2 regions of the Bacillus sp. CPT56D-587-MTF genome follow, and region 1 is predicted to be linked to the other one. Evidence: a T-box and tRNA genes for the amino acid it is inferred to sense, from the RefSeq annotation. Region 1 holds a T-box; the other holds one or more tRNA genes.
The links. The T-box of region 1 lies ahead of pheS (phenylalanine--tRNA ligase subunit alpha). A T-box ahead of a tRNA ligase gene usually reads a tRNA of that ligase, here a tRNA-Phe.
Positions count from the first base shown of each region.

Region 2: it encodes a tRNA-Phe, which carries the amino acid that the T-box ahead of pheS (phenylalanine--tRNA ligase subunit alpha) is inferred to sense. The anticodon was not compared.

Region 1 covers NZ_JBYTEF010000001.1:4,200,798-4,206,647, forward strand. Annotated here, with positions in the region: gene pheT (phenylalanine--tRNA ligase subunit beta) at 1-1,559, opposite strand, end outside; gene pheS (phenylalanine--tRNA ligase subunit alpha) at 1,578-2,612, opposite strand; T-box leader at 2,657-2,885, opposite strand; gene AC3WVZ_RS21650 (TrmH family RNA methyltransferase) at 2,934-3,731, opposite strand; gene sspI (small acid-soluble spore protein SspI) at 3,814-4,023, shown strand; gene AC3WVZ_RS21660 (HD domain-containing protein) at 4,200-4,757, shown strand; partial or broken gene AC3WVZ_RS21665 (CPBP family intramembrane glutamic endopeptidase) at 4,832-4,912, shown strand; partial or broken gene AC3WVZ_RS21670 (DNA-binding protein) at 4,971-5,126, shown strand; partial or broken gene AC3WVZ_RS21675 (IS1182-like element ISBth7 family transposase) at 5,280-5,850, shown strand, end outside.
Region 2 covers NZ_JBYTEF010000001.1:372,998-378,677, reverse strand. Annotated here, with positions in the region: gene AC3WVZ_RS01960 (SH3 domain-containing protein) at 231-1,385, shown strand; gene AC3WVZ_RS01955 (hypothetical protein) at 1,391-1,723, shown strand; gene AC3WVZ_RS01950 (DUF3965 domain-containing protein) at 1,964-3,115, opposite strand; gene AC3WVZ_RS01945 (CBS domain-containing protein) at 3,436-3,855, opposite strand; tRNA gene AC3WVZ_RS01940 (tRNA-Glu) at 3,984-4,055, opposite strand; tRNA gene AC3WVZ_RS01935 (tRNA-Asn) at 4,057-4,131, opposite strand; tRNA gene AC3WVZ_RS01930 (tRNA-Ile) at 4,140-4,216, opposite strand; tRNA gene AC3WVZ_RS01925 (tRNA-Trp) at 4,227-4,297, opposite strand; tRNA gene AC3WVZ_RS01920 (tRNA-Thr) at 4,304-4,376, opposite strand; tRNA gene AC3WVZ_RS01915 (tRNA-Phe) at 4,387-4,462, opposite strand; tRNA gene AC3WVZ_RS01910 (tRNA-Asp) at 4,471-4,546, opposite strand; tRNA gene AC3WVZ_RS01905 (tRNA-Met) at 4,550-4,626, opposite strand; tRNA gene AC3WVZ_RS01900 (tRNA-Ser) at 4,647-4,739, opposite strand; tRNA gene AC3WVZ_RS01895 (tRNA-Ser) at 4,795-4,887, opposite strand; tRNA gene AC3WVZ_RS01890 (tRNA-Ala) at 4,908-4,980, opposite strand; tRNA gene AC3WVZ_RS01885 (tRNA-Pro) at 4,997-5,070, opposite strand; tRNA gene AC3WVZ_RS01880 (tRNA-Arg) at 5,081-5,154, opposite strand; tRNA gene AC3WVZ_RS01875 (tRNA-Leu) at 5,158-5,246, opposite strand; tRNA gene AC3WVZ_RS01870 (tRNA-Gly) at 5,263-5,337, opposite strand; tRNA gene AC3WVZ_RS01865 (tRNA-Leu) at 5,367-5,447, opposite strand; tRNA gene AC3WVZ_RS01860 (tRNA-Lys) at 5,462-5,537, opposite strand; tRNA gene AC3WVZ_RS01855 (tRNA-Gln) at 5,542-5,616, opposite strand; tRNA gene AC3WVZ_RS01850 (tRNA-Tyr) at 5,628-5,680, opposite strand, start outside.

The DNA of each region.
Region 1 (5,850 bases):
GTGATTGCTTCATATAAACCAGCACCCTCTAAGAAGCGGCGTACTTTACGACGTTTCGTTTGTGCTGATGTTAATTTACCACGAGTCATCGTTCCAGAAGGTAATGTAACTGGAATGTGGTCATAACCGTATAGACGGCCTACTTCTTCTACTAAGTCTTCTGAAATTGTAATATCAGGACGACGTGCTGGTACATTTACATGGAATGTTCCTTCTACTTCTGTGAATGGGAATTTCAAGTTTGTGAACATTGTACCCATTTCACTCGCAGAAATATTTGTACCTAATACACGGTTTACTTTTTCAGCAGTAACAGATACTGTACGCTCTTGTACTTGTAAGTTGTCAGCTTCTACTACACCTTCAAGTGCTTCACCGCCAGCATATTTCGCCATTAAAGCAGCTGCGTGTTGAATTGCTTCAAATGTACGTGTTGGGTCGATTCCTTTTTCGAAACGTGCACTTGATTCACTACGAAGACCTAAGTCTTTTGATGTACGACGTACTGTTTGACCTGCAAAGTATGCAGACTCAATTAGAACGTTTACTGTCTCATTTGTAACTTCAGAATCCGCCCCGCCCATTACACCAGCAACAGCTAAAGCTTTCGTGCCGTTTGTAATTACAAGGTGGTGGCTTTGTAATGTACGCTCTTGATCATCTAACGTTTCAATTTTTTCGCCTTCTTTTGCAAGACGAACAACGATTTCTTTTGAACCTAATTTATCGTAATCGAATGCATGTAACGGTTGACCGTATTCCATTAAAATGTAGTTTGTAATATCAACTACGTTGCTAATTGGACGAATGCCAGCTGCCATAAGACGAGTTTGCATCCACATTGGTGATGGACCAATCTTTACGTTTTTAACCATTTTTGCAATGTATAATGGGTTTTCTTCTTTCGCTTCTACACTTACAGAAATATAATCAGAAGTTTTTTCTGCTGTTTCTTGTAAGTCGATAGCTGGAAGTTTTACTTCGCGGCCATAAATAGCAGCTACTTCGTAAGCAACACCTAACATGTTTAAGCAATCTGCACGGTTTGGTGTTAAGCCAAGCTCAAGTACTTCATCGTGTAAGTTTAAAATTTCAAGTGCATCTGCACCAACTTCAGCGTCACTTGGGAAGATGAAGATACCATCTGCGTATTCTTTTGAAACTAACTTTCCATCAATACCAAGCTCTTGAAGAGCACAAACCATACCGTGAGAAGCTTCACCGCGTAGTTTTGCTTTTTTGATTTTGAAGTTACCAGGAAGTACAGCTCCAACTTTTGCAACTGGTACTTTTAAACCTTTTGCAATGTTAGCAGCTCCACAAATAATTTGAACTGGCTCTTCTTCACCGATATCGATTAAGCATTTGCTTAATTTATCAGCTTCTGGGTGTTTTTCACATTCTAATACGTGACCAACTACAACACCTTTTACACCTTTATTTAATACTTCAACGCCTTCTACTTCAATACCACTTTTCGTGATTTTGTCTGCTAGTTCTTGTGCTGTTACATCTTTAATATCTACATACTCTTGTAACCAACGATATGATACGAACATACTTATCCTCTCCTTCCCTTACGCTCGTTTGAATTGTTGTAAGAAACGTACATCATTTGTATAGAAATGACGAATGTCATCTACTCCGTATTTCAACATTGCGATACGCTCTGCGCCCATACCGAATGCGAAACCTTGATATTCTTTTGAATCATAACCAGCCATTTCAAGTACGTTCGGGTGAACCATACCTGCGCCTAGAATTTCAATCCAGCCAGTTCCTTTACAAGTGCCGCAGCCTTTGCCATGACACATCATACAAGAAATATCCATCTCTACAGATGGCTCTGTGAATGGGAAGAAACTTGGACGAAGACGGATTTCACGATCTTCACCGAACATCTTTTTCACGAATACTTGCAGTGTACCTTTTAAGTCACTCATACGAATGTTTTTATCAATTACAAGACCTTCAATTTGCATGAACTGATGTGAATGCGTCGCATCGTCGTCATCACGGCGATACACTTTACCAGGACAAATAATTTTAATTGGGCCTTTTTCTTTATTATTTTCCATCGTACGTGCTTGCACAGAAGATGTATGTGTACGTAGTAACGTTTCTTCTGTGATGTAGAATGTATCTTGCATATCACGCGCTGGATGATCTTTCGGTAAGTTTAGTGCTTCGAAGTTGTAGTAGTCTTTTTCTACTTCTGTTCCTTCAGCTACTTCATAACCCATACCGATGAATACATCTTCAATTTGCTCAACAACAGCCGTTAACGGATGGTGACAACCTGTTTCAACAGGACGACCTGGCAATGTAACATCAATTGTTTCAGTAGCTAATTTCGCTTCAATTACTGCTTTTTCTAAGTTACTAATTTTGTCGTCTAGACGCGTTTGAATCGCTTCACGTACTTCATTTACTAATGCTCCCATACGTGGACGCTCTTCTGCTGATAATTTTCCCATGCCGCGTAATACTTCTGTAATTGGACCTTTTTTTCCTAAATACGCTACGCGTACGTCGTTTAAGCCTTTCAGCTCTTTCGCTTCTTCAATAAGCTCTAACGCTTTTTGCTTTAGCTCTTTTAAACGTGCTTCCATTTTGGAACCCTCCTAATTTTAAAAATAAAAAAACCTCGCTCCCAAAAAGGGACGAGGTAAATTCGCGGTACCACCCTAAATTGACAGAACATGTCTGCCCACTCATTAGTTATAACGATCAATTCTGACCGGAACGCCTTTACATATACATGGTCCTGGCGTCAACTCCAGAGGTGAATTCACTTTCGTCTACCATAAGAATGCTTTCAGTCTACGACATTCTCTCCCTATATGGCGATTTTGTAAGCTACTCTTCTCTATCAACGTTTTTCGTTATTTAACTTTTAATATAATGTACTTCAACTTATTATAAGAAGTTTTTTATTTGTTCGCAACCGGGCTTTGCAAATAATACGTTAAAATCCCTGCTGCAACCGCAACATTTAATGATTCTGCCCCGCCGTAAATCGGAATATACAAGTTTTGATCCGTTTTTGCAAGAATTTCTTGGCGTACGCCATTTCCTTCATTTCCTACAATTAATGCAAAACTGCCAGCCGGCGTTACTTCACCATACGGAACTCCATTTTCAAGAGCTGTTCCATATACAGGAACGTTATTTTCTTTTAACTTGTCTACCCATTCTTCTAAGTTCCCTTTTACAATTGGTAAGTGGAAAATAGAGCCTTGTGTAGAGCGGAGTACTTTACTATTGTAAACATCAACACAACCTTCTCCAAGCACAACGGCGTGAATACCAGCTGCATCAGCTGTACGAATAATTGTTCCTAAATTACCTGGGTCTTGCAGGCCATCTAATAAAAGGAATTTCCCATCAGTAAGAGCTACTTCTTTCTCATGCTTCTCACAAACAGCAAATACACCTTGCGTCGTTTCTGTTTCACGAAGTATTTTTACAATCGCCTCAGGTACGATGTACATTTCCACATCATTAACTGTCCAATCTTTCGGAAGGTCTGTCTGATCTGAAACGATAAGTTCTGTTACAATTCCTGTCTTCAAAGCTTCCTCGACTAAGTGGAATCCTTCTACAAAAAATAAACCTTTTTTATCGCGTTCTTTTTTCGTTTGCAGCTTTTTCCACTGCTTTACACGCGGATTTTGTACTGAATCAATGTTTTTCATAATATGTATTTCCCTCTCTTCTTGTCTTATCATTATAGCCTATTTTTCATACATATTTACATAAAAAAGAACAAAAACTAACGTCAGTTTCAATTCTGAAGAAGAGGTGAAAGCAATGAGTTTTAATTTACGTGGTGCCGTATTAGCGAATGTATCTGGAAATTCACAAGATCAATTACAAGAAACAATCGTCGATGCAATTCAAAGCGGTGAAGAAAAAATGCTTCCAGGTCTTGGCGTTTTATTTGAAGTCATTTGGAAAAACGCTGATGAAAATGAAAAGCACGAAATGTTAGAAACACTAGAGCAAGGATTAAAAAAATAAGCAATTTGAAAATCACCTTTGCATAAGCTAAGGTGATTTTTTTGCAGAAAAATTTTTTCTTCTCCTAAACATTTCTACTTTACTAACGAACTATGATGGAGTACAATGTTCAAAATACATTTAAACCGATCGATTTTTCTTCATATACACCATAAGATAAAAGGAGTGAATGTTTTATGCACCGTATTACGCTTGAACAAATTTTTAAACACCACATTACACAAAAATACGTAAACCGTTCTGGAATGGTCCACGCGATCGCTGTCGCTTACCATGCGTTTCACCTAGCCAAAAAGCATCACGCCTCAGTCGATGCTGCCACAAAAGCTGGCTTCCTTCATGATATCGGACATCATACGTGGTACACAGGCGGCGAATGGGATTATGACTTATATAAAAAGAATGATATCCATGCAATTAAAGGCGCTGAAAGAGCACATAAATTACTTATTAGATTAGGAGAACATCCAAAACTAGCAAAAGAAATTTCTATTGCAATTCTTCTTCATACAGATTCTTTCTTAGTGGAACAAGAAATTGAAAGAACATCTCTTCAAAATATTATTAAATGGGCAGACGAAGCAGATGAAGAACCGGGCGGAGCGCATCATTATCGAACAATTTCTTATGAAAAAGCACTTAAAGCAATTCAGCAATTAGATCGATTGGTAGAGCGTGAATTGCAAATAGAGCAAGCAAAATTGAATAACAAGACAGAACATAGTTATCAATGAGAAAGAGGCATCACTACAGGGTGATACCTCTTTTATTATTTTATGGAAAATACACCTTTATATGTAATATTTAAATATTACGCCTGAAAACAAAATCCATTATTCCAGCTATGTTATTTCATATTATCAATAATATGTTAGCATTCTTAGGATAAAGAGAGGTATCATGATGATACCTCTCTTTACTCTTTTTATAACAACTTCTTTATACTAATTTTAATTTCTTTAATTGTCTTATTAGCGAGGATAAATGGATTACAAGCACAATGTAAAAGTATACACAACATAGGATTTATTATTTTTATTGCGGGACTACTGGGGGTTATTTTCTGGGTTCTCATGTCTGCAGGTGATTCATTCTATATCTAATTGAATCCTTGTATAAGAAAACAAAAAAGCAGGGAAATTAATTCCCTGCTTTTCTCAGGCTGTGGAGAAAGTCTTCTCCACAGCCTGTTTTTGTGTCTGAACCTCTTTTTATGTGTCAACACTGATAAAAAAGAGGAAAAGGAGAGATTTTTTATGATGGGTGCTTTAAAAAATCATCGTGATGAGCGTGTATCTGTTTCTGTAGAAGAGTTGGTTCCACAAGATCATTTCCTTCGTGCAATTGAAGCGACAATTAGTTTTGATTTTATTGAAGAGAAGTTACGCCCTTATTACTGTGAAAACAATGGACGCCCGTCCATTCATCCTATTGTTTTATTTAAGATGATGTTTATTGGATATTTTTACGGTATTCGTTCTGAGCGTCAATTGGAAAAGGAAATTAAAACGAATATTGCCTACCGTTGGTTTTTAGGGTTTTCTCTATCGGATACTATTCCGGATCACTCTACAATCAGTTGGAATCGTCGTACTCGTTTTATTCATACAAATATTTTCGAAGAAATTTTTGATGAGATTGTGAGACAAGCGACGGAGCACCGGATGGTAGGAGGACGTGCACTGATGACAGATTCTACACATATTAAGGCCAATGCCAATAAAAATAAATTTGTACATAAATATAAAAAAGAAAAAGCAAAGTTTTATATAGACGAGCTAGAAGCTGCGGTAATCGAAGATCGTGAGGTACATGGAAAAAAGAATT
Region 2 (5,680 bases), 3.8 Mb from region 1:
ATCAACTTTTTTAATTTTCTTAATTGCCAACATAATATCAAAATTATACAATACATACATTCTATTTTAGAAAATAAAACCCCAATTAATTGTATAAAAAGGAATCATTATCCTCAAAAAATTTATTTTTATATTGATTTCATATTACATTTATGTGAATACCCCCACTATATTATATCTTTATACTATAATAAAATTACAACTATACAACTAGAGGAGGTCTCTATTCCATGAATATGAAAGCTACTGCTTTAACAGCAACTACTGTAGCGATTGCTTCTTTACTTCCTTCTATGGGTGAAACAAATGTACAAAAAGCAAACGCTGAACAATTATCTAATATTAAAACTGGGTATGTCAAAGTCGATCAAGTAGCATTACATACAGAAGATAACGTAAAAAGCACATCAATTGATACAATTCGCTTTAATACAAAAGTGAACATCATTGAAACAACTAATGGTTGGTATAAAGTATCTGTTCATAATAAAGTAGGTTATGTACAAAAAGATGCTATTTTACTAAAAAACAAACTTCAATCTAATGATCAATACATCGTTAATGCTAATGCATTAAACGTTCGCTCTGAACCTAATTTAGAATCTTCCATTTTAGATGTATTACCAAATGGTAAGTTTATTACCGTTCAAGAAGATCAAGGCGAATGGTATAAAATATCACATAATGGCCAAACAGGTTACGTACAAAAAGCATTCATCTCTAATGGTTCACAACCCTTAGTAAAAGGAATCACCGTTCAAAATAATACAAAATATACTGTTGCAACACCTAATCTAAATGTACGTAGCACAGCTAGTACAAGTAGCGCTCTACTCGGTTCATTACAAAACGGTACTCAAGTACAAGTAGTAGAAACTGTAGGTACTTGGTATAAAATTCGTTTTGGCACAGGATACGGATATGTAGCAAAACACTATGTAGTACAAAATCAACCACAAGCTAAAACAGATCAGCCTTCATCAATTCCAGCTGCTTTCAAATTCCCCGCTCAAGGAAGAATTAGCTCAACCTTTGATATACGCTGGGAACAAATGCATTATGGTATAGATATTGCCGCTCCAGGAAACGTCTCTATCCAAGCTGCTGCTGCAGGTAAAGTTGTGAAATCTTATTATTCAGCTAGCTATGGCAATGTTGTTTTCATTGCGCATCAAATCAATGGGAAATTATATACAACTGTTTATGCTCATATGAAGGATCGCACTGTACAAGCTGGTGATCAAGTACAGACTGGACAATTAATAGGTCATATGGGAAACACAGGTCATTCATACGGGCAACATCTTCATTTTGAATTACATAATGGAGAATGGAATTTTGAAAAAACAAATGCAGTAAATCCACTGCCATATTTAGTTAGGTAAATTGTATGCCACGCAATATACCTCTTATAATTGAATACGTAGCCTTTTTAGGTTTAATCTGTTGTTTAATCATTTACAATACAAACATTGTATTTTTATCTATTATTATTGCTTTTGTTGCATTAGAAATTATGATGGAATCATTTCAAGTGCAACTAAAACAAAAAATTGCCCATATTTATAATGCTATTTTTCTTTTGAGTGCTCTCATAACAAATATAATTAGTAATGGCTTTTATTTATCTACTGTATTTCCAGTATTCTTTATGGCTGTTTTATTATTTGTAGCTAGATATATTAATGTCCCTTATAACCAAAAACAAGAACAAGAAGCTTAGAAAGAGGAGACACTGTGTACCAATCTTTCAAAGATGCTCCAATAAAATACATATTGCATTTGTATAAGAAAGCCAATACTTTTTTTGGTATACAAGGAAGTTATACTGCACAACTTCTCCTATATGGAATGTTGTTTCTTGTCTTAATCACTTTCTCCTTGTTTTACTAACAAAAAAGGATCTCACATAAACTGGAGATCCTTTTTAATTTATATTAATTTTTCATATCGAAAATATTGTTTATCCACAAGCATATTTTTCATAAATAAAGCTTAGATTATATTTTTTCTCTAAGCTCATTCGTTGTTCGTCATCGCACCAATAGAAAAGAATATCATGAATCGTTGCGTAACGCTTATTTTTAAGAAATAGCCTAAAAAATGATGGTAAACAATCATGTAATTGTATAAATATATAATTGCGTAGTGTTTCTTCTTTATATTCAATGCCCTTACAAATATACAGTAATTCTTCACAATAATATGCATGCTGTGGAACTTGTATCATTTCGAAAAATGGCACATAAGATAGTAGCTTTCCAATAAAATGACCATATCGATCCATTACTCCTATCGTCATATGCTCCATCATTTCTTTCATCACATATAAATAATCATCTACATGCGTTGTCTTTAATGGGTCTAAGCGATCGGAAATTTGAGATAATACAGCTCTTTGACATGCTAAAACTGCCTGACTAGGTCCATAATATGATAGGAAATCTGTACACTTACGATATTTCCGTAATAAATCATGTGTATACAAATCATATACAAAAGTATTACAATACATTGCTAAACTCATCATATCACTATTTAATTGCTCTTTTGATAATGATTTCGCTCTCTTGCACATATAAAAGAATGTAAATTCCAATACTTCTTTATGAGATAATAAATGTTTACAATCGGTTATACACTTCTCATTAAATTTAACTCTATCCCAAATTTCAATATCCCTATCTGTCAATTCACCTATACGATATTTAATAATTAAATAATTTAAAGCAACTGATTGCGTCAAAAGATCCCATGTTTCATATTCCAATGAAGTATGAACAAACTCAGCTAATCCTTGCGCTATCATAAAATCATTTGCCTCTTCATACCAACCAATCTCTTGGCATAAGCGAAGAATACGCACTAAAGTTGGAATTTCATCTTTATGAAACTGCGGTAATTTCTTTGCTTTATTCATGCCATATACGATAAATGCCGCTAAATTTTCTTCTTTATAAAATTCTTTCTCTTTCCATACTAATATAGTTCGTTCTTTCCCCTCACCTTTTGGGTGACAAGGTACAAGCAAAGAAAATAATTCAGCGAAATTATTTGGTTCTATATATGTATCTGTAACCAAATTCCAATTTGGATCGCCCTGTACAGCCTTCATATAATTCCCCTTCCCTTTTCATCTATGTAGGAAATATTAATTTATTATCGCACCACTAAAAATTAATATTGTTATATTCAAAATCTCTCATAATGCTTATATCTATCAGTATATCATCTTTTCTCTTATTAAAAATTAAGAATAACAAATTTTAAAAAATGTCGAAATTATTAACCACATACTTATTATATAATGTCTCAGATACATCACGCTAACATATTAGTTTAATCCATATATACTAGAATAATGTATCTGAAATTTATATATAATTTAGCTCTTTATGAGTGACCATTAAACTCTCGGTTAATGAAAGTTTCAATTTACTCTGTACGCTCTGAGATTTCGCTCAAGGCAAATCCAGCTTGATCATCTGCTGATTCCCTTATAGCTAAATCTCCTAGTGCTAACATGCCAATAAGTTGACCACTATCAACTACTGGTAATCGTCTAATTTGATGCTGTGCCATTAGCTCTGTAGCTTTTTCAATAGAATCATTTGGAGAAACTGAGATAATATTTGTTGTCATTACATTTGTAATCTTATTAGATCCAGGATGTTTTTCAGCAATCCCTCGAACGACTAAATCACGATCAGTAACAAGCCCAACAACTTGCTCATTTTCAACAACAGGAATTAATCCAATCGATTCTTCCTTCATTTTTACAGCTGCCTCATATACATTGTCTAGCGGTGTACAATGTACAATATGGGTACTCATTAAGTCTCTCACTCGTGTCATTATGATTTCCTCCTTTTTATACATACCATAGCTTTTCCAAAATTCCTTTATTTATTTCTGGAAAGTAACGTAATAAAAAGGATTAACAAAATAAAAAAGAGCCAGCATAATGCTGACTCTTTTTGGTATGACCCGTACGGGATTCGAACCCGTGTTACCGCCGTGAAAGGGCGGTGTCTTAACCACTTGACCAACGGGCCATGGCTCCGCAGGTAGGACTCGAACCTACGACCGATCGGTTAACAGCCGATAGCTCTACCACTGAGCTACTGCGGAATAATATATGGTGGGCCTAAATGGACTCGAACCATCGACCTCACGCTTATCAGGCGTGCGCTCTAACCAGCTGAGCTATAGGCCCATATACTTTACAGGGGCAGTAGGAATCGAACCCACACTGGAGGTTTTGGAGACCTCAGTTCTACCTTTAAACTATGCCCCTAAATGATGCCGGCTAGAGGACTTGAACCCCCAACCTACTGATTACAAGTCAGTTGCTCTACCAATTGAGCTAAGCCGGCATAAAAAAAATGGTGGCTCGGGACGGAATCGAACCGCCGACACGAGGATTTTCAGTCCTCTGCTCTACCGACTGAGCTACCGAGCCAACATAAATGGCGGTCCCGACCGGGGTCGAACCGGCGATCTCCTGCGTGACAGGCAGGCATGTTAACCACTACACCACGGGACCATTTGGTTGCGGGGACAGGATTTGAACCTGCGACCTTCGGGTTATGAGCCCGACGAGCTACCGTGCTGCTCCACCCCGCGACAATATAAAGTTTTAAAAATGGAGGAGGTAGAGGGATTCGAACCCCCGCGCGACTCTCGCCGCCTGTCGGTTTTCAAGACCGATCCCTTCAGCCGAACTTGGGTATACCTCCATGAAGGAAAAAATAAATATTTTATTATTATATGTCTAAGCCATTAAAGAAAAAATGGAGGAGGTAGAGGGATTCGAACCCCCGCGCGATTCTCACCGCCTGTCGGTTTTCAAGACCGATCCCTTCAGCCGAACTTGGGTATACCTCCGAGACATATATTAAATAAAGTGGAGCCTAGCGGGATCGAACCGCTGACCTCCTGCGTGCAAGGCAGGCGCTCTCCCAGCTGAGCTAAGGCCCCATGTTTTTTGGGAATATCGGGAAGACAGGATTTGAACCTGCGACCCCCTGGTCCCAAACCAGGTGCTCTACCAAGCTGAGCCACTTCCCGTTAATAAAAGCGCGCCCGAGAGGAGTCGAACCCCTAACCTCTTGATCCGTAGTCAAACGCTCTATCCAATTGAGCTACGGGCGCATATGGTGCCGAGGGCGGGGGTCGAACCCGCACGGTGGTCACCCACCGCAGGATTTTAAGTCCTGTGCGTCTGCCTGTTCCGCCACCCCGGCATGTCATATTGAAAATTGGAGCGGAAGACGGGATTCGAACCCGCGACCCCAACCTTGGCAAGGTTGTATTCTACCACTGAACTACTTCCGCAAGACATGTATGAGTTATTTTATTAAAAGTGCGGGTGAAGGGAGTCGAACCCCCACGCCAAAGGCGCTAGATCCTAAGTCTAGTGCGTCTGCCAATTCCGCCACACCCGCATATTTCATTAAAATGGTGAGCCATGAAGGACTCGAACCTTCGACCCTCTGATTAAAAGTCAGATGCTCTACCAACTGAGCTAATGGCTCTTAATGGCTGGGCTAGCTGGATTCGAACCAGCGCATGACGGAGTCAAAGTCCGTTGCCTTACCGCTTGGCTATAGCCCATTAATTAAGAATGGTGGAGGGGGGCAGATTCGAACTGCCGAACCCGAAGGAGCGGATTTACAGT